One region of the Arthrobacter sp. 4R501 genome, then DNA from elsewhere that is predicted to be linked to it. Evidence: riboswitches for the same ligand, from Rfam matches in the RefSeq annotation. Region 1 holds a riboswitch; each other region holds the start of a gene.
What was found. Region 1 has a riboswitch for S-adenosylmethionine ahead of CXR02_RS16940 (homoserine O-acetyltransferase). Riboswitches for the same ligand answer to the same signal wherever they lie in the genome.
Positions count from the first base shown of each region.

Region 2: it holds a riboswitch for S-adenosylmethionine, as region 1 does, so the genes downstream of both, CXR02_RS18140 (DUF1737 domain-containing protein) here and CXR02_RS16940 (homoserine O-acetyltransferase) in region 1, are expected to answer to the same signal.
Region 3: it holds a riboswitch for S-adenosylmethionine, as region 1 does, so the genes downstream of both, CXR02_RS05835 (aminotransferase class V-fold PLP-dependent enzyme) here and CXR02_RS16940 (homoserine O-acetyltransferase) in region 1, are expected to answer to the same signal.

Region 1 is NZ_PJIW01000018.1:9,565-16,672, forward strand. Features, by position in the region: gene hutI (imidazolonepropionase) at 1-305, shown strand, start outside; gene CXR02_RS16915 (DeoR/GlpR family DNA-binding transcription regulator) at 403-1,191, shown strand; gene CXR02_RS16920 (histidine phosphatase family protein) at 1,209-1,889, opposite strand; gene CXR02_RS16925 (CPBP family intramembrane glutamic endopeptidase) at 2,033-2,812, shown strand; gene CXR02_RS16930 (VOC family protein) at 2,939-3,577, opposite strand; partial or broken gene CXR02_RS16935 (PLP-dependent transferase) at 3,815-4,168, shown strand; SAM riboswitch class IV at 4,258-4,372, shown strand; gene CXR02_RS16940 (homoserine O-acetyltransferase) at 4,385-5,500, shown strand; gene CXR02_RS16945 (hypothetical protein) at 5,598-6,143, opposite strand; gene CXR02_RS16950 (winged helix DNA-binding domain-containing protein) at 6,157-7,108, opposite strand, start outside.
Region 2 is NZ_PJIW01000020.1:56,934-64,041, forward strand. Features, by position in the region: gene CXR02_RS18125 (acetyl-CoA C-acetyltransferase) at 1-211, shown strand, start outside; gene opgC (OpgC domain-containing protein) at 242-2,743, opposite strand; gene CXR02_RS18135 (hypothetical protein) at 2,830-3,339, opposite strand; SAM riboswitch class IV at 3,465-3,580, shown strand; gene CXR02_RS18140 (DUF1737 domain-containing protein) at 3,594-3,851, shown strand; gene CXR02_RS18145 (rhodanese-like domain-containing protein) at 3,848-4,261, shown strand; gene CXR02_RS18150 (O-succinylhomoserine sulfhydrylase) at 4,258-5,466, shown strand; gene CXR02_RS18155 (DUF1905 domain-containing protein) at 5,605-5,946, opposite strand; gene CXR02_RS18160 (LysR family transcriptional regulator ArgP) at 6,031-6,933, opposite strand; gene CXR02_RS18165 (LysE/ArgO family amino acid transporter) at 7,003-7,108, shown strand, end outside.
Region 3 is NZ_PJIW01000005.1:56,100-63,207, forward strand. Features, by position in the region: gene CXR02_RS05825 (metal-dependent transcriptional regulator) at 1-596, opposite strand, end outside; gene CXR02_RS05830 (class I SAM-dependent methyltransferase) at 628-1,386, opposite strand; gene CXR02_RS05835 (aminotransferase class V-fold PLP-dependent enzyme) at 1,508-2,947, opposite strand; SAM riboswitch class IV at 2,983-3,096, opposite strand; gene hisN (histidinol-phosphatase) at 3,256-4,068, opposite strand; gene rsgA (ribosome small subunit-dependent GTPase A) at 4,121-5,236, opposite strand; gene aroA (3-phosphoshikimate 1-carboxyvinyltransferase) at 5,220-6,620, opposite strand; gene CXR02_RS05855 (DoxX family protein) at 6,627-7,108, opposite strand, start outside.

The sequences.
Region 1 (7,108 bases):
TGGCTTCCAATTGCAATCCGGGTACCTCCTACACCAGTTCCATGGCGTTCAACGTGGCGACGGCCGTGCTGCAGATGCGCCTGAGCGTCCATGAAGCGGTGCGCGCCGCAACGTATGGCGGCGCGCTGGCGCTGCACCGGGAGGCAGGGCGCGACGCCGACGGCGAACGGGCGGTGGGTTCGCTCGCCGTCGGGCATCGTGCGGACCTGCACATGCTTAACGCCCCCTCAGCAACGCATCTCGCTTACCGCCCGGGCATGCCGCTCACGTACGCCGTGTGGCGGGCCGGTGTACGGGCACGCTAAGTACAGACGCACTTAGTGATTGCGAGATGATCATTTGTGCCTGTTATGATCAGATAACGTCATATATTGGTGACTGTTTGATCGCTGAGAGGCCCCCATGACCCGCACCGACCGCCTGACGGCCATCCTGGACATTCTCGCCAAGACCGGCCAGGTGGAGGTCGAGGAGATTGTCTCGCAGCTTGCGGTCTCGCCGGCCACGGCGCGGCGGGACCTGGACAGCCTGGCCAAGCGTCGGCTGCTGACCCGGACCCGGGGCGGGGCCACCACCGGCGCCCTGGCCTACGACCTCCCCGGGCGGTACAACCGTGACGACCACGCCGAAGCCAAGGAGCAGATCGCCCAGGCCGCCTCGGCGCTGATTTTTCCCGGCGCGGTGATCGGTCTCTGCGGCGGCACCACCAGCACGGCCCTGGCTCAGATCCTGGCCACGCGCGAGGACCTCAACGCTCCCGGCCACCAGTCCACCCTGACGGTGGTCACCAACGCCATCAACATCGCTGCGCAGTTGGCTGTCCGTCCAAACATCAAAGTCATGGTGACCGGCGGCATCCTGAACCCCCGTTCGTACGAACTGGTGGGCCCGTACACCGACATCATCATGCAGAAGGTGGTCATGGACATCGCCTTCATCGGCGTGAACGGCATCGACCCCGAGGTCGGTCCCACCAATACGGGGGAGGGCGAAGCGTCAGTGAATGCCCTGCTGGCCAGCCGGGCCCGGATCTCGTACGTGCTGGCCGACTCCTCCAAGGTGGGCGTCAGAGCCTTCGCCACCATGGACGGTTACGCGTTCACCCGCCTGATCACTGACTCCGGGATCTCCGCCGAGGATAAGGCAGCGTTCGAAGCCAATGGCACCGAAGTGATCGTGGCCCCACACTAGGCGAGCAGCAACAACCCCTAGAAGATCACCGGCGGCGCATTCAGGACGGTCTCGTCCACCCGGCGGTCCACCCATTGGCTGAACGGAATGTCGAGTTCGTACTTGCCCAGGTCGGTGCGCAGGAGGGTCCGCACCGCGGCATTGTCCGGGTTGTTGAGCGATTCGAAATACTCCACCGACCAGTGGAACCAGCGCATGCAGAACAGGCGCATGGTGAGCCCGTGGGTCACCAGCATGGTGTTGGGGGCGTAGTCCGGTTTGGACCAGTGCCGGTACAGCGTCTCCATAAAGGATGAGATCCGGTCGTAGACGTCGGAGCCGGATTCGCCTTCCCTGAACCGGTAGAAGAAATGGCCGTAGGCGTTGCGGAGTTCCTTCTGGTCCTCGATGTCACCGGTGATCTGGAAGTTGGCCCAGTCCTGCTCACGGAGGCGCGGCTCTTCGATCACCCGCTCCGTGAGATTGCCGAGGTTGAGTGCCTCCAGAGTCTGGTGAGCCCGCAGGTACGGGGAGACGTAGACGCAAACCTGCCGGCCGTCCAGCTCGCGGCGGATCCGTTCGCCGGCCGCCGTGGCCTGCGCCAGGCCCAGAGAAGTCAACGGAATCCGGTAGTCCGGGACCCTGTTGTAGATGGACGTATCGACATTGGCCGCGGACTGGCCGTGCCGGATCATGAAGATTTTCCCTGGCGCGCTCATAAGCCCCAAGCATAGGTGCCGCCGCATGGACGCTCTCTCACTTTGGTGCGTTTTCGGCGGACGCTTTCTCACTTTGGTCAGCCCCGGCGAGCTGGCCACCCCCGAATCAGCGAAGAACCAGAAACTACAGGCAAGATGGAACCATGTTGGTTCCCTCCCGCCGTCGGCTGCGGATTGAAGTCTGGATTGTGCTGGGTCTGTCCCTGGGGCAGTCCGCCGTCTACTCGGTGGTGCAGCTGCTGGACAAGATGACGCGTGCACCGCTGGCCGAGGGTACGTCCACGCTGAACCGGTCACAGAGCCCCCGCGAATACTTCGACCTCACCTACCAGCTGCTGGACATCATTTTCGCCCTTGTGCCCGTGCTGCTGGTCATCTACTTCCTCACGGACCAGCGGCAATCCGGCGCCGGAGTGAGCCCCCAAGGCTGGTCCGCCTTCCGGAAGCTGGGGTTCAACTTCGCCCGGCCGGGCCGTGACCTGCTGCAGGGCTTTGGCCTCGCGGCGCTGATCGGGATCCCGTCGCTGGGCCTCTACGCAGCGGGACGTGCCCTGGGGATCACCACCGCCATCATCCCCAGCGCACTCGACTCGTACTGGTGGACAGTCCCCGTCCTGATCCTGTCCGCGCTGCGGCACGCTGTCGTGGAAGAAGTCATTGTGGTGGGCTACCTCCTGGACCGTTTCGGCAAGTTCGGCTGGAGCATGCCCCTGGCCATCTTCACCAGCTCGATGCTCCGCGGCAGCTACCATCTTTACCAAGGCTTCGGGCCGTTCATCGGCAACGCCGTGATGGGTGTGGTCTTCGCCTGGCTCTACACGAAAACCAAGCGGATTATGCCGCTGGTCATCGCGCATGCCCTGCTGGACATCGTTGCCTTCGTTGGCTTCAGCCTCTTTGGCAGGGCTGTGGGCCTGGGGTAAGGCGGCCGTGGTTCCCGTGCCGCACAGGTGAACTGAACCGGGTCCGGCCTTAAGAGGATTCGGCCGCCATCGGTGGGTGGCATCATTGGCACCCGCTGATGGCGGCCGAAGCTATTTAACGTGCAATCAGATGGTGACTGCTCCGGTAGCGGTTTCGAAGGTTACAGACAGGATGCCCGGGGTTCCATGCGGAGCCACCCAGTCAACGGCCACATCCTCCAGCGGCTTCTCGACGGGCTCGCCCAGCCATTCCGTCACGCGTTCGGCGGAACCGGCTATGGTCAGGCAGCTCATCTTGACGTTGCTCTCATAGGCGTTGGACGGGTGCAGGGCGGGGTCACCCTCCCACTTGAGCATGTACGGGACCTGGGGGTCCGCGATCAGGCCCAGGATGCCGATCTGCTTCCAGACCAGCTCGCGGCCGTCCGGGAACTTGCGGTTGCCGTTGACGGCGGCACGGCCCAGGCGGTCTTCGAACGGAGCGAGGTCGTCCACTTCGACGCACCAGCCCATCCAGCCGCCGCCGGCTTCGGACCGGGCCCGGACAGCCTGCCCGAAGGGAGCCTTGTCCGATGCCGGGTGGTTCAGGACCTCCACGACTTCCAGGTATTTATGGCCCGCGAGGGGAATAATCATGTTCCGGGTTCCAAACCGGGGGTGCACGCCACCCTTCACGGCTTCAACGCCGAGGGCGGACGAAATACGTTCGGTGGTGGCAACGAGGCCATCTTGTTCACAGGCGTAAGAGACGTGATCCATGCGCATGCCATCATCTTGGCACTTTGTGATCCGGCTCTCAGCTAAGGGTAGCCTTACCGGAATCCTGATGCGTCACGAGTGGACATTCCGCCGGGAAGCAGGAGAATAAACGGCCCGCTGACCACGTCCGTCGCAATCCTGTTCGCGTCAGGCAAGGCTTCCCGCTCTGAACGCAACCGAGCAGCGCCACACCACATCAAGGAGCCTTGAACGTCGAACGGATCGTCTTTCGAAACCCGCCAGATCCACGCTGGCCAGGAGCCGGACAGCGCCACCGGCGCACGGGCGCTCCAACCCCACGCGGGATGCCGTGGAACAGAGGATTGCCAGCCGGGAGGGCGGACTCGCGGGGCCGCTGCTGAGCTCGGGACAGGCCGCTGGAACCTTTGTCATCCTGAACATTTCCGAGGCCGGGGACCGCGTTGTGGCCAGCCCCAGCCTGTACGGCGGCACCTACCACCTCCTGGCACACACGCTCAAGAAGTCCGGTTTCTCCGTCACGATTGTGGCAGACCCGGCAACCTGGGCCATTGGCGCGACGCCGTCCAGCCCAACACCAAGCTCTTCTTCGCCGAAGTGGTCTCCCCCCGCAGGGACGCGGCCGGCCAGCCGCAGTAGGCCTCCCGCGAAGTCATAACCAGTCACACGCTTAGCAATAGACCGGGGCTGTTCGTACACTCAAAGCAGGTCATGAGTGCCAGCGACAGCCCCGGCTTGCTGGCCGGCAACCCTCTTTTGCGGTGGGGTGCCCCGGGTGAGGACCTGGCCTGCCGGTCAATTGACGGTGGGCAAGCGCATAGAAAAGGTCCTTCCATGACGATTACGATTTCCCGTACTGCAGCACCCGGAAACGGGGTGGTCCGTTACGCCAGCATCGGCGGACTCGAGCTCGAAGCCGGCGGTTACCTCCCGGAAGTCACCCTCGGCTATGAAACGTGGGGAACCCTCAACGCAGACGGCTCCAACGCCGTCCTGATTGAGCACGCCCTGACCGGAAGCACACACGTGACGCGCGGCGACAGCGACGAGCCCGGCTGGTGGGAACAGCTGGCCGGGCCCGGTGCGCCGGTGGACACGGACCGGTTCTTTGTGGTCTCGATCAACATCGTGGGCGGCTGCTACGGCTCCACTGGGCCGTCCTCGGATGCCCCGGACGGCAAGCCGTGGGGGTCCCGCTTTCCGTTGGTAACGCTGCGGGACACCACCGCGGCCGAGGCCAGGCTGGCTAACCAGCTGGGAATCCCGAGCTGGTACGCCGTGCTGGGCGGTTCCATGGGCGGCGCGCGGGCCCTGGAATGGGCGGTCACCTACCCGCAACGGGTTCAGCGGTGCGCCGTTATCTCGATCGGTGCCGCCAGCACGGCCGAACAGATCGCATTCGCCCAGGCGCAGACGCTCGCCATCCGCCTGGACAGCAATTTTAACGACGGCGACTACTACGGCGGTCCGCTGCCGGAGGACGGACTGGCCCTGGCACGGCGCATCGCGCACATCACCTACCGCTCCGCCGAGGAATTCCATGGCCGCTTCGGCCGGTCGGCCCAGCACCCCGAATCGCCGTTCCAGGCGGCAGCGCTGGGGGAGCGGGGCCGCTACCAGGTGGAAAGCTACCTGGACCACCAGGGCAAAAAGCTGGTACGGCGCTTTGATGCCAACAGCTATATCGCCATCACCGACGCCCTGATGAGCCACGACGTCTGCCGCGGGCGGGGCTCGCTGAACGAGGCGTTGGGCCGGGCCACCGCCAGGTTCTTCGTGGCTGCGGTGAACAGTGACCGGCTGTACTTCCCGTCCCAGTCCCGTGAACTGGCTGACGCGCTCCCGGGCGACGTGGACGTGCACGTTATTGAGGCCCCGATCGGCCACGACGGCTTCCTGACCGAGATCGGCCAGCTCGGCGTCCAGCTCCGAGACACGTTCCTCATCTAAGCGACAGAGGACACTTGAGCCCCTGCCCTTAAACGCGAGACGACACTTGAGGCCCTGGAATCAGGGCCTCAAGTGTCCTTTCGCGCTGACTAAGGGATCAGCCGTTCATGATGTCGGAGCGGCGCTTCATGTAGTCCTCCATGGCCAGCTCGCCGTTGCTGTACTGCTGGTCGAGTTCGGCCAGTTTCCGGGCACGGTATCCCTGCGGGCCCGACGGCGGCAGGGGAATGCCGGGGGCGGCAGGCTGCTGCGGTGCTTCCGCGCGCTGCTCCGGCATCCGCTTCTCCGGCACCTGCTGGCCGTTGGGTTGCGGCTGGCCGTACGGCGGGAACTGCTGATCCGCAGAAGGAATCGGCTGCATGGGCGGCAACGGCTGGCTCGGCGGCAGGGGCTCCGGGCTCATGATCTGCCGGAAGCCGCCACTCATATAGTCCTGCTGCGTATAGCCGTCACGGGGCTGCTTGTTCTGCGGCCCCGGGTACTGATCGCTGCCCGGGTACTGCCCGCCGCCTGGAAACTGCTCGGGGTAGCGCCCGGAAAAGCTCTGCTCCTGGTTCCGTTTGTTCACGGATTTCCGGTACATCCGCATCGCCATCGGTATTACGAACGACAGAATGATGATCCAGAAAAACAAGCTGTTCACGGTGTAGCGCCTCTCATATGTGTCCTTCCAGCTTAACCCCGGGGCCCACACGCGCGGCCGGGATCCCCAGAAAGGCCCCATACCGGTCCACGGCGTCCTGCACGTCATCTTCCGTGGCCCGGTCCGCGGCAGCGGACAGCCGGATATCAAGCTCACAGCGGCCGGAGAACATGGTGTGCCGCCAGCAGCCGGCCATCCGCCCGTCCAGCAGCACCACATGCATCGGATCCCCGGCGACCGGGAATGCCGGAGCGCTGCCGCCCAGATAGTGCCGCGTTGCGGAATAACCCATCACGTATTCGTCGTAGCACTGGATCAGATCGATCCGCGGTCCGGCCGCGGCCGTGGCATTGCCGGCCTCCGAACCGCCCTCCGCGCCGGCGTCGAAATAATGCTCGACGCCGTCAATCACCGACGTTGCCAGCGTTTCGGGAGCAGCCGCCAGGGACTGTTGGAGGCCGAGCCGCACGTCGGCCATGGTGAGCCCGGACCAATCGGCGCAGTCCTTGACCGTGGCCGGCCCGCGGCTGGTGAAGTAGCGCCGGACGAGCTCGCTGAGCGCTTCGGCCCGGGTGGGCGGCACGGCCGGGCCGGCAGGTACACGCTCGTCAAAAAGGGCGTAGGTCTGCTTCAAGGCCCCGCCCCGGCTGCGCACCGGCCACCCGCTGGTCAGGATCCCGCTGATCTCGGCGTGCATGATCAGGTAGGCCAGCCCGAAGCCGGTGGCCGCGAACCCTTCGTCCTGCAGCCGCGCGGCCAGCTGTTCGCGGGTCAGGTGTTGCCCGCCCCGGACGGCTTCGGCCAGGACCTGCCCGCTCCGGCCAGCGGCAGCGGCATCAATCCCGGTCTGCCGGTACATGCCCGCGTTGCCCTGGTGAAGCCGCGGCGCGGACAAGGCCGTCAGCCAGCGAAGATCCTCGCGGTGCACAAAATGCCAGGTGGGCCGCAGGATATGGGTGCGCAGG
Region 2 (7,108 bases), on a different contig from region 1:
GCAGTCCGCCACGGACCTGGGGATCGACGCGGACAGGATCAACGCCGACGGCGGCGCCATCGCCCTGGGCCACCCGGTGGGAGCCTCAGGGGCCCGATTGGTCCTGCATCAGGCACTCGCGCTGAACCGGCGCGGCGGAGGGACAGGCGTGGTTGCCTTGTGCGGCGGCGGCGGCCAGGGCGACGCCCTGATCCTGAAAGCCCGCCAGTAGTCCCGATCCGGTCTCAAACGGCGCGCGCCGTCACGTGGGGATGATCCTGAACAGGAAGCGCGTCCGGACCATGATCCACAGGAGCCCCAGGATCACGGCGTAGGCAGCCGTGTTGAGGAGGATGTCGCCCTGCTGCAGCGCTGGGATATTGGCGACCACTGCGATGAGGACCACGTGGATAACAAAGACGTAGAGCGTGGCCCGGCCCAGCGGGATGAGGAACCATCCGAGGGCACGCTCGGCAGGCTTCCAGTAGGCCGTGAGGAACGCGTAGGCCGCCACCACCAGGACCAGGACGTTCAGCAGCCGTCCCGGCGCCAGGTAGGTGCGGGCAAAGAAGGAGTCGTACATGGTCCGGTACAGGGAATCCGGGATGACGGCCAGGCGGAGGTCAAACCCGTTGGCAAGGTAGGGGTTGCCCCAGGACAGGAAAGCGAAAATCACGGCAGCCCCGCAGCAGGCTGCCACCGCCCAGGGGCGCGCCGAGAGCCACCCTACGATTTTCCGCCGGTGGAAACCGGCCACCAGGCCGATCACAAAAAGCACCTGCCACACCAGCAGCGGAAACGAATCCTCGAACTGGGAGGGCAGCAGCCTGGTCCGGGTGGCCGCGCCCACCGCGTAGACGCCGAGGGTTACCGCCAGCACCCACAGCGTCCGGCCGCGGTTCAGGGCAGCGAGGATCAGAGGGCTGAGCAGCAGCAGGACCACGTACAGGCCCATCACATTGAACTGCCACGGCCCGAACTGCAGGAGCAGGATGGCCGGCAGGACCTGTGGCGGAACGGGGAACTGGAAGAGCGATTCCATCCCCGCATACAGGTTGTAGGTCCGGCCGGACGCGGCATGGCCGGCCCCTCCTGTTCCCTGGTCGGTGTAAGTGGTGAGGGGATCTGTCTGGAAGATCGGCAACAGCGAAACCAGGAAAATGCCCACCATCACCACCAGTGCGGTGACATAGAGCTTGCCCGCCCGCCGCGACGTCAGGTCCACCACTTTGCCAAAGTCGTCGTTGACCCGGGGGCCGTAGACCATACCCACTACCAGGCCCGAGAACAGCACAAACAGCTCCGCGCCGGAGACGAAGCCCACCGCTTCCTGGGTCAGGAGCTGGAAGAGGGACGTCATGCCCAGATGGTTCACCACCACAAACACGATGGCTGCCCCGCGCAGCAGGTCCACGCGGGAATCCCGGTTTGACGGGTCGGTGTAACCCCAGGCAGCCACGGCCGCCACCCTCCGCGGGACCTGCCACAGGGCGACAAGAAGGATGAGCAGGGCCGCGCCCACGCTCCAGGCCGCCGGGCCGGTCAGGGTGTTGGCCTGGACGTACTCCTGGCCGGCGACGATTTCAGTGACCGGCCCCGTAACGAGGCCGGACGCGTTCAGCCGGGCACGTGCCGCTGCAGCCACATCGGCGTTTCCCGTAATGGTCCAGTCGACGCTGGCCACGCCGGTGTCCCGGGTGCTGGTCCGTTCGTCCCAGACCACGGCGGCGGTCTTGCCGAACCGCCCGGACGTCGCCGCTTCGAGCGCCTGGTCCCACCAGTCCCGTTTGATGTCGGCCTCCGCGGCGCCGCCGGTAGCGGGGCCGTAGAAGGCTGCGGTCTGCAGGAGGAATGGCTTGTCGCGTCGCTCCACGTACGTGGCGTAGAAGTCCTCATTGCCGGCTCCGGTCAGCATCCCGGCCAGCTCCCCGGGGGCAGCCACAGTATTGACGGCGGACGCACCGGCGGTGTCGTCATGGTAGGCGGACAGCCCCACCCATTCCACGGCGTCGTCGCCGGGATAGTAAGGCGCGTAGGCCCCGTCCCCGCCGTCCCAGGTACCGTCAGCGTTGGTGTCCAACAGGGCAAAGCCCTCGCTGCCAGCAGCGGGGGCCTTGCGGTTCCGTTCAAAGGGGTAGTCCCGCCCCAGGTACGGTTGCCACACCATCACGGTGCCGGCGTCGTTCGTTTCCTTGAACTCCGCAGCCACTGCCCTGAAGGCGGACCGGAAGGCTGCCGGCTGCTGCCCCCAGTCAAGCCAGCTCCCGTTCATGTCCGGGGCGAAGCGGACCAGCACCTGGCCCCGGAAGCCCGCCGAGATCCTCGTGATCTCTGCGGCAAATGACCGGGCGGCGGCGTCGTCGATCTGCTCCAGCGGAACTGTTGGTTTGACGGTGAGCATGGCATGGGAGCCCAAGGCTTCAGTCTGGTCCAGGAATTGCCGGATGTCGGTGGTTTCCGAGGACCGGACGGGGATGGAAATGTCATGGCCCAACAGGGCCGGTGTCGCCCCTAGCCGTTCGGCAAAGCTCGCCGCCGAATCCTCGCCCCATTCAAGGACCACTCCCAGCAGCGGCTTACCCGGCTCCGGAGCTGTGCCAGCGGCCCGCGCGGTTCCAGCGGCACGGGCGGTGGCGGCGGTTGGCAGCGCCGCCAGGACCGCCAGCAGGAGGGTGAGCAGTAGGACGACGGCGGTCCGCACCCGTGTCCGCCCCGCAGGGCTGGCAGGGCTGGCATTGTTGGCCGGTGCAGTGGCTGTTGGCATACTGGTGATATCCCCCAAGAACGGCTGCTTCAACGACGGTGGCCGGCGCCCCTGCAAACTCTATCGGCCTCAGCCTTTGGTCCGGTTCAGCCCTGCTTGGTCTCGGGTCCAAGGATGACCAGCGGCACCAGGCGTTCCGCACACGAAACCCGGACCAGTCCGGCCGGCCTCTGAGCCGCCCGGTTGTTCACTCCGGTGTCGTCGCACCAGTCCAGGTTGTACGGGTAAGCGGTGACCCCGGCCTTCCCGGGAGCCACGCCAGCCGGGACGGTGAACACGAAAGTGAAGCCGCCGTCGTCGGACATGGGAGCGAGCTCTTCCAGCACCGCGGTACCGGTCGCATCCTTGACCGTCACCTGGACCTGTGCGTCGGTGCCGTAGCGGGCATCGCAGGTGGTATCCGGGGCGCTGACGGTGATCCTGTCACCGGGTTTGGCGGCGGCAGGCGAGACGGTAAAGTCCGGCGGCATGCAGGGCGGCGGCGCGAAAACGCTCCGGCAGCTTGTCACCCCCACCAGCACCGGCACAGCGCACAACGTCACAGCCAAAACGCGTGCCCAGGCGCCCGTCAGTGAACGCCCTCGAAAGTTCCCCATGACCCGATCGTCCCGTCAGCGCCGGCGTTACGGAAGCACGGCGGGATTACGGAAAAACGCATTGGTTACGGAACATGACGTAGGCGGCAGTGCGGCCGGGCGGGCCGGATGTTACGTTTTTGGGGAGTAATGAGAACCGGCGCCAAGCCCTGACTGGCCGGTCGGCAACCCTCCCTTTCGCGGCGGGGTGCCTCAGGTGAATACTCGGCATATCGACCCATTCGAGCTGCAAGCGTGAAAGAAGGAGTTCCGTCGTGTCTGACGCACCCGCCCCTGAAGAGAAACTGTCGTACCGGCTTGTCACCGGGCCGGATGACAGGTCGTTCTGTGAACGGATTTCCACTGCCCTGGCTGAAGGGTATGTCCTGCACGGCAGCCCGGCCGCAACGTCCAACGGCGGCGTTGTGATTGTTGCGCAGGCACTCATCCTCCCGTCAGCCATCGCCACAGCTGATGCCGCCGTCGCCTCCGCCGTGGACGACCTCGATTTCGACGGCGAGGGCCACGCATGAGCTACGCCGGAGACCTCACCCCGCAGCAGGCCTGGGCCAAACTCGAACAGGGCGCCATCCTGGTGGATGTCCGGACCGAAGGCGAATGGGCCCACATCGGCATCCCGGACACGAAGGCCACGGACAACGATCCCCTGTTCATCCCGTGGACGTTCCCGGGTGGCATCCCGAACCGGGATTTCATCACCGACCTGACGCAGCAGGCCCCGGAGGACGACGGCACTGAACTGGTGTTCCTCTGCCGCTCGGGCCAGCGCTCCATCGCCGCCGCCATCGCCGCGACGCAGGCCGGCTTCACCTCCTACAACGTCCTGGAGGGTTTCGAAGGCGAGCCGGACCGCTACGGCGAGCGCACCGTCAACGGCTGGAAGAACCGCGGCCTGCCCACCAACCTGGGAATAGCCAAGTGACCTTCAACCCAGACGCCGCCGGCTGGAGCGCCGAGACGCAGGCGGTCCGCGGCGGGCTGGACCGCACCAACTTCCAGGAGACCACCGAGCCGGTCTTCCTGAACTCGGGCTTCGTCTACGAGTCCGCTGCCGCCGCCGAGCGCGCCTTCACCGGCGAGGACGAACGCTTCGTCTACTCCCGGTACGGCAACCCGTCCGTGGCCACATTCCAAGAACGCCTCCGCCTGCTTGAGGGCACCGAAGCGTGCTTTGCGACGGCGTCGGGCATGTCAGCTGTGTTCACCGCACTGGGCGCCCTGCTGGCGGCCGGGGACCGGGTGGTTGCCGCGCGCTCGCTGTTCGGCTCCTGCTTTGTGATCCTGAACGAGATCCTGCCGCGCTGGGGCGTGGAAACCGTGTTCGTTGACGGCCCGGACTTGGACCAGTGGCGGGACGCCCTGTCGGAGCCCACCACCGCAGTGTTCTTCGAATCGCCGTCCAACCCGATGCAGGAAATCGTGGACATCGCCGCGGTCAGCGAGCTGGCTCACGCCGCCGGGGCCACCGTCGTCGTCGACAATGTCTTTGCCACTCCCCTGCTGCAGCGCTGCGGCCAACTGGGCGCGGACGTGATTGTGTACTCCGGCACGAAGCACATCGACGGCCAGGGACGCGTCCTGGGCGGCGCCATCTTGGGCACCAAGGAATTCATCGACGGCCCGGTCAAGCAGCTCATGCGGCACACGGGCCCGGCTCTCTCCGCGTTCAACGCCTGGGTGCTCACCAAGGGCCTGGAGACCATGGCGCTGCGCGTCAACCACTCCTCCGCGTCCGCACTGCGGATCGCCGAATGGCTCGAACAGCAGCCGGCCGTCAGCTGGGTCAGGTACCCGCTGCTGAAGTCACACCCGCAGTACGAGCTCGCCGCCAAGCAGATGAAGGCCGGCGGCACCGTCCTCACGTTGGAACTTGCGACGACGGGTGGCCGCTCGGGCAAGGACGCCGCCTTTGCGCTGCTGGACGCCTTGCGGATCATCGACATCTCCAACAACCTGGGCGACGCGAAGTCCCTCATCACCCATCCGGCCACCACCACGCACCGCGCCATGGGTCCCGAGGGCCGCGCCGCCATCGGGCTCAGCGACGGCGTGGTGCGGCTGTCCGTGGGCCTGGAGGACGTGGACGACCTCATCGGCGACCTGGAGCAGGCTCTGAAGCACATCTAGGTCTGGTTGACCTGGTTCTGATTGGGCTGCTGCGCGATGATGCCTGGATGGTGGCGGCCCTCCCGGTGGCTTCCGGCGCAGTCCACCGCGGGGTGCTTCGAGAAGAGGCGATCCTGGCAGCGTCATTCCCGGCAGAGTTCAGCCAGTACCGCTTATCCGTTCCCCGGTACGTGCCTCGTGTTCGCCTTGGATCGCGAGCCGGACGGCCACTTCAGCCCCGTCGCTGATGCCCGCCGCGTCCCGGACGGCCTTCTTGACGGGCAACAGGTAGGAGCCGCTTTTGCTGTCCGGAAAGACCGAGGTCTGCCAGGTGCAGCCGGAGATTTCCGCCGTGACTCTGACCGAGCCGAAGCCCTTCCGGAACACCGCCGCCTCTTCCCGGAGGTCGTCGGCGACCTCCACCGGGAGGGTAAGGAAGTGCCAGCCGGATTCGTCGGGATAGCGCCACAGTTCGGCCCGGAATGAGTACGACGACGTCACGGCCTGAGTATGGCATGCCGCGTTGCCGGACGCATCCCCTATCGGGGCCGGCCCAGGCGAATAACGCGTGAGGCAAACGGCGGCTTAGGCGCCCGGCTGGCGCAGCTCCCGGGAGGCCGTCTCCCGGACGGCGGCGGTCAGCTGGTTAAGCACCGGGGAGTCGATCTTCCAGCGCTGCCAGTACAAGGACACGTCAACGGGGCTCGCGGAGGCCAGCTCCACGAGGGCGCCGCTGCGGAGGTCTGCCAGGCACTGTTGCTCCGGCAGCAGCCCCCATCCCAGTCCGAGCCGGATGGCCTGGGCGAACTCGGCCGACGACGGCACATAGTGCCGCGGTGCGTTCAGTTCAGCGCCGGTCATCGTGCGGAAGAACCCGTCCTGCAGGTCATCCTTGCGGTCGAAGTCCACCACCGGGGCCTGGCTTCCGGCAACAAGTTCCGGCCCGTCGGGCCACCAGCGCCGGAGGTAGCCGGGGCTTGCCACCGCACGGTACCGCAGGGAACCCAACGGTTCCACGCTGCAGCCCTGGACCGGTTCCGGCGTTGCGGTTACCGCGGCCATCACCGATCCCGTCCGCAGGAGCTGGGTGGAATGCTGCTCATCCTCCCTGCGGAGTTCGAAGCACGCGCCGAGGTCCGGCGGAAGACTTGCCAGCGCAGGCATGAACCAGGTGGAGAGTGAGTCCGCGTTCACCACCAAGGGGATGGGCGCCATCGGGCGGTCCCGGCTCCCGCCGAGCTCCTGCTGGGCGTCCCACTCAAGCTGCCGGACCTGCCGGGCGAACCGCAGGATGGCTTCTCCGGCGGTGGTGGGGCGGACGGGGTTGGTGCGCTGCAACAGGATCTGGCCTGCCGCGTCTTCCATCGCCTTGAGACGCTGGGAAATGGCCGACGGCGTGACGTACAGGCTGCGGGCCGCCGCCTCGAGCGTCCCCTCGTCTACGACGGCCGCGAAGGTCCGGAGCTGCTCAAACTGGAACATCTTCATTAGCTTTCCTTAATAGAGCTAAGAATATTTAGCTGGTGTAATCCTATGTCCGCCCGTACGTTGGAGGATATGGATCTGACAGCACTTCTAGGCCCCGCCGCGCTGGGCTTCGGCACAGGCCTCGCCCTCATCGTGGCCATCGGCAGCCAGAACGCCTTTGTCCTCCGGCAGGGCA
Region 3 (7,108 bases), on a different contig from region 1:
ACCAGCGCTCCGCCAAACGGCTTACGGCCCACTACCTCCACCTCGTCGTCGAGGTCAATTTCCTCGGCCGAAAGATACCGCAGCAGATCAGGGTTCTCGTCGCTGATGCGGGTGATCCGGCCGGTATGTCCGGGATCGAGTTCGCCGAGCAGATGCGCTGCTGGCAGCAGCACCGTGCCGTCCGCGGAGGGGATCGGGTCACCGTGCGGGTCGCGTTGCGGGTTGCCCAGCTTTGCCGACATGCGCTCAATAAACGTGTCCGACACCGCGTGCTCCAGCAGTTCGGCTTCGTCGTGGACTTCGTCCCAGCTGTAACCGAGCTCCTGCACCAGGTAGGTCTCAATGAGCCGGTGCCGGCGCACCATGGACAATGCCAGCCGGACCCCGGAGTCTGTCAGGGTGATGGCGCTGTATGGCTTGTGGTCCACGAGGCCCTGGTCCTTAAGCTTGCGGACCATCTCCGAGACCGAGGAATTGGCCACCCCCAGGCGCTGCGCGAGCTGGGAGGACGTGATGGGTTTGTCCTGCCACTCCGTGAAGCCGTAGATGACCTTGACGTAGTCCTCGATCGAGGAGGAGGGCGCGCTGGTCTTCACGTTTCCAAGCCTACCCGGTGGTCAGCGCCCGTCACGCCTTCGTGGCCCGCCACGTCAACGTCAGGTACGGCAGGCTGATCTCCTCTTCGGCGGCGTGCCCCAGGTGTTTGTGCAGGTACCAATCGAGGTTGGCGAGGACCTTGCCGCGCGTGGCTTCGCCGGCGCGCAGGTAGTAGCTGCGGGACTTCGTCAGTTCCATGATGTCCGCCGTGCTGAGGCTGTCCTCCCACCGCGTCACATGGCTCTCGAGGCCTTCAAACTCCGGCCCCACCACCGGGCGGAACCCGGGCTTGTAGACGTCGCCCGCGTGCATGATGCGGGACAACCGGTGCACCCACGGAACGGACGTGTCCAGCTGGTTCCAGATCAGCCCCAGCGTTCCGCCGGGCCGCAGGATCCGCGCCAGTTCGGTGCTCGCCGGCAGCGGATCGCACCAGTGCCAGGCCTGCGCCACGCTTACGACGTCGAACGAGGAGTCAGCGAGTCCCGTCGCCTCTGCCGTCCCCTGCGTCGCGTCCGCCGCCGCGTGCTGGGCCCGCAGCTGTTCGAGCATGTCCGGCGACGGATCCACGGCGGAAACCGCCAGGCTGCGTTCCAGCAGAAGAGCGGTGAACTTGCCGGTTCCGGCCCCCACGTCCACGGCGTCCGCGGCCCCGGCAGGGATCAGCCAGTCCGCTGAGTCGGCAGGGTAGCCAGGGCGTACGCGCTGGTAGTGTTCGCCGCCGTCCTGGAAACTCTGTCCGAGCTCCAGGCGGCGTCCGTGCTCAAGTCTGGGGCCACCCCGTGCCACGTGCGGCCTCCTTCAACTGTGCCCATCGGTATCCTTCGAATTTACCGCATGGGCCGCAGCCCCTGGATCAGGCGGCGGTCACGTGGCAGCCAGGTCAGGAACCAGGGGAGGAAAGCGTCAGTCAGTCGTCAAGGCACGGAGCCGCGCCGGCGGTGCCCGGGGTGTTGGGAGCCCAGTGAGGGTACGTGCGGGTGTCGTTGGCCGGAACCCAGCGTCCCGCGTCCACCACGTAGTCCCAGCCCAGGCCGGTCCGGCGGAGTTGCTCCAGGCCGGCAAGGAGCCGCTGGGCATCCTCCAGCCGTGAGCCCACGCCGAAGCTGGCCCGCAGGGAACCGGAGGGAATGCCGAGGCGCTTGAGCAGCGGGTGCGCGCAGAAGCGGCCGTCCCGGAGGCCAACGCCATGCTCGGCCGACAGGTACGCGGCCACAAGCCCGGCGTCGTACCCTGCCACGGAGAAGTTCACCACGCCGATGGTGCCCGTTTCGGCGTCCGTGTCCGAGAAGATCTGGTGCACGGTGACGCCGTCGATCCTCCCGAGCCCTTCCACCAGGAATGACCTGATGGCCGCCTCGTGGGCGTGCCAGCGGGCGTGGTCCAGGGACGCGATGACCTGGGTGGCGCGGGCCAGCGTGGCCGCGCCGAGGACGTTGGGGGAGCCGCCCTCGTGCCGGGCCGGACCGGTGGCCCAGCTGACGCCGTCGAGCCTTGCCTCGCGGACGGCGCCGCCGCCGGCCAGGTGGGGCGTGCCGGCGTCGAGCCAGTCGGTGCGGCCCACCAGGACGCCGGAGCCGAAGGGCGCGTAGAGCTTGTGCCCGGAGAAGGCGAGGTAGTCGACGTCGTCTGTGCTGATATTGATGCGCCGGTGCGGCGCCAGCTGCGCGGCGTCCACCACGATCCGCGCCCCGTACTCATGGGCGAGGGCGGCCAGGGCCCTGATCGGGAGGATCTCGCCGGTGACGTTGGAGGCGCCCGTGACCGCGAGGAGGCTGACGTTGCCCTGCTCAAGTTCGGCGCGGAGGACCTCGAGGGTCCCCACGATGGTGTCCGCGGCGACGACGCTGCGGTGCGGGACTCCCTGCCACGGCAGGAGGTTGGCGTGGTGTTCGATGTCCAGGTAGAGGACATCGCCATTAGGCCGCCCGTCCGTCGCCGGCAGGCAACCCGCCAGCAGGTTCAGCGAGTCGGTGGTGTTCCGGGTGAAGATGACTGAGTCGTCCGGGCGTCCGCCCACAAAGTCGCGCACGATGTCCCGGGCGTTCTCATAGACGGAGGTGCTGATCTGCGATGCGTAGCCGGCGCCGCGATGGACGCTGGCGTAGAACGGCAGGATCTCGTTGAGGTAGGCCGACACCACGGAGAGGGCGGGAGCGGACGCGCCGTAGTCCAGGTTTGCGTACCGGATGTGGCCGCCCTGGATCAGCGGTGCCTGGATTTCCGCGCCGGTGACGGCAGAGAGGGGGCGGCCGGCAACGGCGGCGGCATCGTTGAACACCGCAGCGGCCTTGGCGGCGGCAGTGTTGCTGGGAGAAACAGTGTTGGGGGAGACGGTGGCAGTTGTCACGGAGACCTCACTCTAAAAGGACTCCCGGTAACGGGAATCCGCGCTTGCCGTGTCCATTCCGGACCGGCCTGGTCGTCACCCGGGGCACCCCACCGCGAATGGAGGGTTGCCGGCCAGCAAACCGGGGTTTAGCGCTGGCACTCGTGACCTGTTAAGAAGCGTAGAACATCCGCCGCTGCAGAAAGGAAGCTCGGCCCAATGTTAAGGACTTTGTTACGCGCGTTTGAGGAACAGCCTCATTTGTCGAAGATACGACGGCGGACGCCCCCTTGAGGAGGCGTCCGCCGTCGATAGTTCGAAGAAAGCGCCTAGAGGAGATCGTCCAGATCCGGGTTCAGCCGCTTGAGCACCTCTGAGTGCAGGATGGAGTTCGTGGCCAGGGCGTTGCCGCCGAAGGGCCCGTCCTGTCCCTCCAAGGAGGTGAAACGGCCGCCGGCTTCCACCACGATGGGCACCAGGGCAGCCATGTCGTACAGGTTCAGTTCGGGCTCGCAGGCAATGTCCACGGAACCTTCGGCCACCATGCAGTAGGACCAGAAATCGCCGTAGGCGCGCGTGCGCCACACGTCCTCGGTCAGGCCCAGGAACTCGTCCAGGTTGCCGCGTTCCTTCCAGCCGCCCAGGCTGGAGTAGGACAGGGAGGCATCCGAAAGTTTGGAGACGTCCGAGACGCGGAGCCGCGTTGCGGCGGCGAGGGACTTGCCCATGTACGCGCCGGAACCCTTGGCGGCCCACCAGCGTTTGCCCAGCGCGGGCGCGCTGACCACTCCCACCACGGGTTCGCCTTCGTCCACGAGGGCGATCAGGGTGGCCCAAACCGGGACGCCGCGGACAAAGTTCTTGGTGCCGTCGATGGGATCAATGATCCAGCGTCGGGAGCCATGGCCCGAACTGCCGAATTCCTCGCCCAGCACGGCGTCGCGCGGACGCGAGCGGGACAGCTGGCCGCGGATGGCTTCCTCCGCGGACTTGTCCGCGTCCGTTACCGGCGTCAGGTCCGGCTTGGTCTCGATGCGGAGGTCCAGTGCCTTGAAGCGGCTCATGGTCTGGTCATCCACGGAATCTGCCAGCACATGGGCAAGGCGCAAGTCATCGTTGTAGCTCGAAGCGGGTTGGATCATGGTTCCAAACTACCGTCTCAGGGCCGCAGTGTTGGGGACATCGGCGTTCCGTCTAGCCGATGCTGCCTAGTTCCTTGGTTTCCTGGCCCACCAGGCGGGGATCCGTGCCCAGCAGCCGCCGCAGGGACGCGAGCCGGGCCGGGCCGGTGGGGCCCGCGTGGCCGGCGGACACCCAGGCATCCACGCCGCAGTTGACGGCCGCGGTGTTGTGCTTGCAGCCACGCTCGCAGGCATCCGTACCCGGCTCCAGGTCCGGGAAGGACCGCAGGATCCGGTCCGGGTCCACGTGGGCCAGGCCGAACGAACGGATGCCAGGGGTGTCGATGATCCAGCTTCCGGCGGGAGCCCCGGTCAGCTTCAGGGCTAGGGCCGACGACGACGTGTGGCGGCCGCGGCCGGTCACCGCGTTTACACCCCCGGTGGCCCGTTCGGCCCCGGTGAGCGCATTGACCATGGTTGACTTGCCCACGCCGGAATGACCCAGCATCACGGAGACCTTGCCCTCGAGGTACGCGCGGAGCTGCGAAACAGCGTCACTGTCCAGGCGGGCCGAGAGGCCGTCGTCGGAGCGGGCATCGATACCTGAGGCTTCGGAGTCCGACGTGCGGCTGATGATCACCGGGAAGTCCAGGTGCTCGTAGTTGGACAGCAGTTCCGCCGGATCCTTGACGTCCGCCTTGGTGACGAGCAGCAGCGGCTCAATGCCGGCGTCGTAAGCGGCCACCAGGGCGCGGTCGATGAAGCCTGTGCGCGGCTCCGGGTTTGCGGCGGCCACCACCACCACCAGCTGATCTGCGTTGGCCACCACCGCACGCTCGATCGGATCAGTGTCATCGGCGCTGCGGCGCAGCAGGGTCCTGCGGTCCTGGATCCGGACGAGGCGGGCCAGCGTGTCGGGTTCCCCGGAGACATCTCCAACGAGGGAAACGAAGTCGCCGGCAACCACGGGGGAGCGGCGGAGTTCGCGGGCCCTGGCTGCGATGATGATCCGCTCGTCGCCCGAGTCTTCGCCGACGACGGCGGTGTACCGGCCGCGGTCCACGGTGATGATGCGGCCCGTGACGGCGTCGTCGTGGCTAGGGCGGTCCTTCGTGCGCGGCCGGGAGCCCTTTTTGCTGGGCCGGATCCGGACGTCGGACTCGTCCCAGGAATCAGTGCTGCGTGCCACCAGCGGGACCTTCCACGCGCTTGTCGGCAGCAGCGCCCTGGGCCAGCATGTCGGCCCACATCTGCGGGAATTCCGGCATGGTCTTGGCAGTCGTAGCGATGTCCTGGACTTCGATGCCCGGCACCGCGAGGCCGAGGATGGCACCGGCGGTGGCCATCCTGTGGTCCGCGTAGCTGTGGACGACGCCGGCGTGCAGCTTTGCCGGGCGGATCACCAGGCCGTCGCTGGTCTCCTCCGCGTCGCCGCCGAGGCGGTTGATTTCGGTGACCAGCGCGGCCAACCGGTCCGTCTCGTGGCCGCGAAGGTGCGCGATGCCGGTCAGCCGTGAAGGTCCGCTGGCCAGGGCGCAGAGGGCCGCCACGGTGGGGGCGAGTTCGCTGGTTTCGTCAAAATGCGCACCCTTGATCTCTGGCCCGCCCGTGACGGTCAGGACGCCGTCAGCCAGGCTGACGTCCGCGCCCATGTCCGCCAGGATGCTGCGCCAGAGGTCTCCCACCTGGGTGGTGCCGGCGGGCCAGTCCGGGATCCGGACGGTGCCGCCGGAGGCCAGCGCGGCGGCCAGGAACGGGCCGGCGTTGGAGAGGTCCTGCTCAATGCGCTGGTCAAAGGCGCGGATGGGGCCCGGTGGCACTACCCAGTGGTTGGGCACGGAATCGTCAACTGATACACCGACGCCGCGGAGTACGGCAACGGTCATGTTGATGTGGTCCAGGCTCGGCACCGGTTTGCCCACGTGTTCAAGGTGGAGTCCGTCGGTAAACCTGGCGCCGACCAGCAGGAGGGCCGAGACGAACTGTGACGACGCACTGGCATCGATCACCAGGTGGCCGCCCCGGACTTCCCCGGTGCCTTCCACCGTGAACGGCAGCGACGAGGGGGTCCCGCCGTCGTCCGCGGTCAGGGCCACCCCGAGAGCTTTCAGGGCCTCGATGATGGTGCCCATGGGACGCTTCCGGGCGTGGGGGTCGCCGTCGAACACGCTCACGCCGTTGCGCAACGCCGCAAGCGGCGGAACAAACCGCATCACTGTTCCGGCGAGGCCGCAGTCAATGTGCGTCCGTGACGACGGCGCCTCCTGGCTCAGGGGCAGGACCTCAAGGTCCGGCCCGAACGCGCCGTCGCCGGGCACCTCCGTGATGGTGGCTCCCAACTGGCGGAGGGCGTCGATCATCAATGCAGAGTCCCGGGAATGCAGGGGGGCGCGGAGGCGGGACGGCCCGTCAGCCAGCGCGGCCAGGACCAGGAACCGGTTGGTCAGGGATTTTGAACCCGGCACCGTGACGGTGGCGTTGATGGGCCTGCTGGCGAAGGGGGCCGGCCAGTGCGGAACGGTGCCGGTGGAGCTGTGAGAGTCGGTGGCTGCGGGCGGGGTGGAACCGGTCATCCGTCCTTACGCCCCCGTTGCGTGTTCGACGGCGCGGCGCACGGCCTTGTCTGCCTTGTGAAGCTTTTGGCCGGTGGTCTTGCGGGCGCCGGCGGCGCTCTTCCGGGCGTCCGCGGCGAGGTGCTCGGCGCGCCAGGCCAGGCCCGGCTTGCCGGCGGTGTCCACCGAGGCCAGCAGGGCGCCGCCGCTGAGGGAAATGTTCTTGAGCAGCTGGTTCCGGCGGGCTTCTCGGCCTTCCTTGGTGCTGATGTCCGCGCTGCGCCATTCCACAAAGGTGTTCAGGAGCGAGATGACAGTTAGCAGTGTTGCCGAGAGGCGGCTGAACTTGCCCAGGCCGAACAGCACGCCGGCACCCACCTGCGTTCCGCCGATCACCCGGGCCAGCATCTTTTCGTCGGCCTGGAACGGCAACGACGCGGCTGCCTTCTGCAGGAGCGGCGAAAGCTGGGTGGCGGTGTCATCGGCGTTCTTCAGCTTGTCCAGTCCGG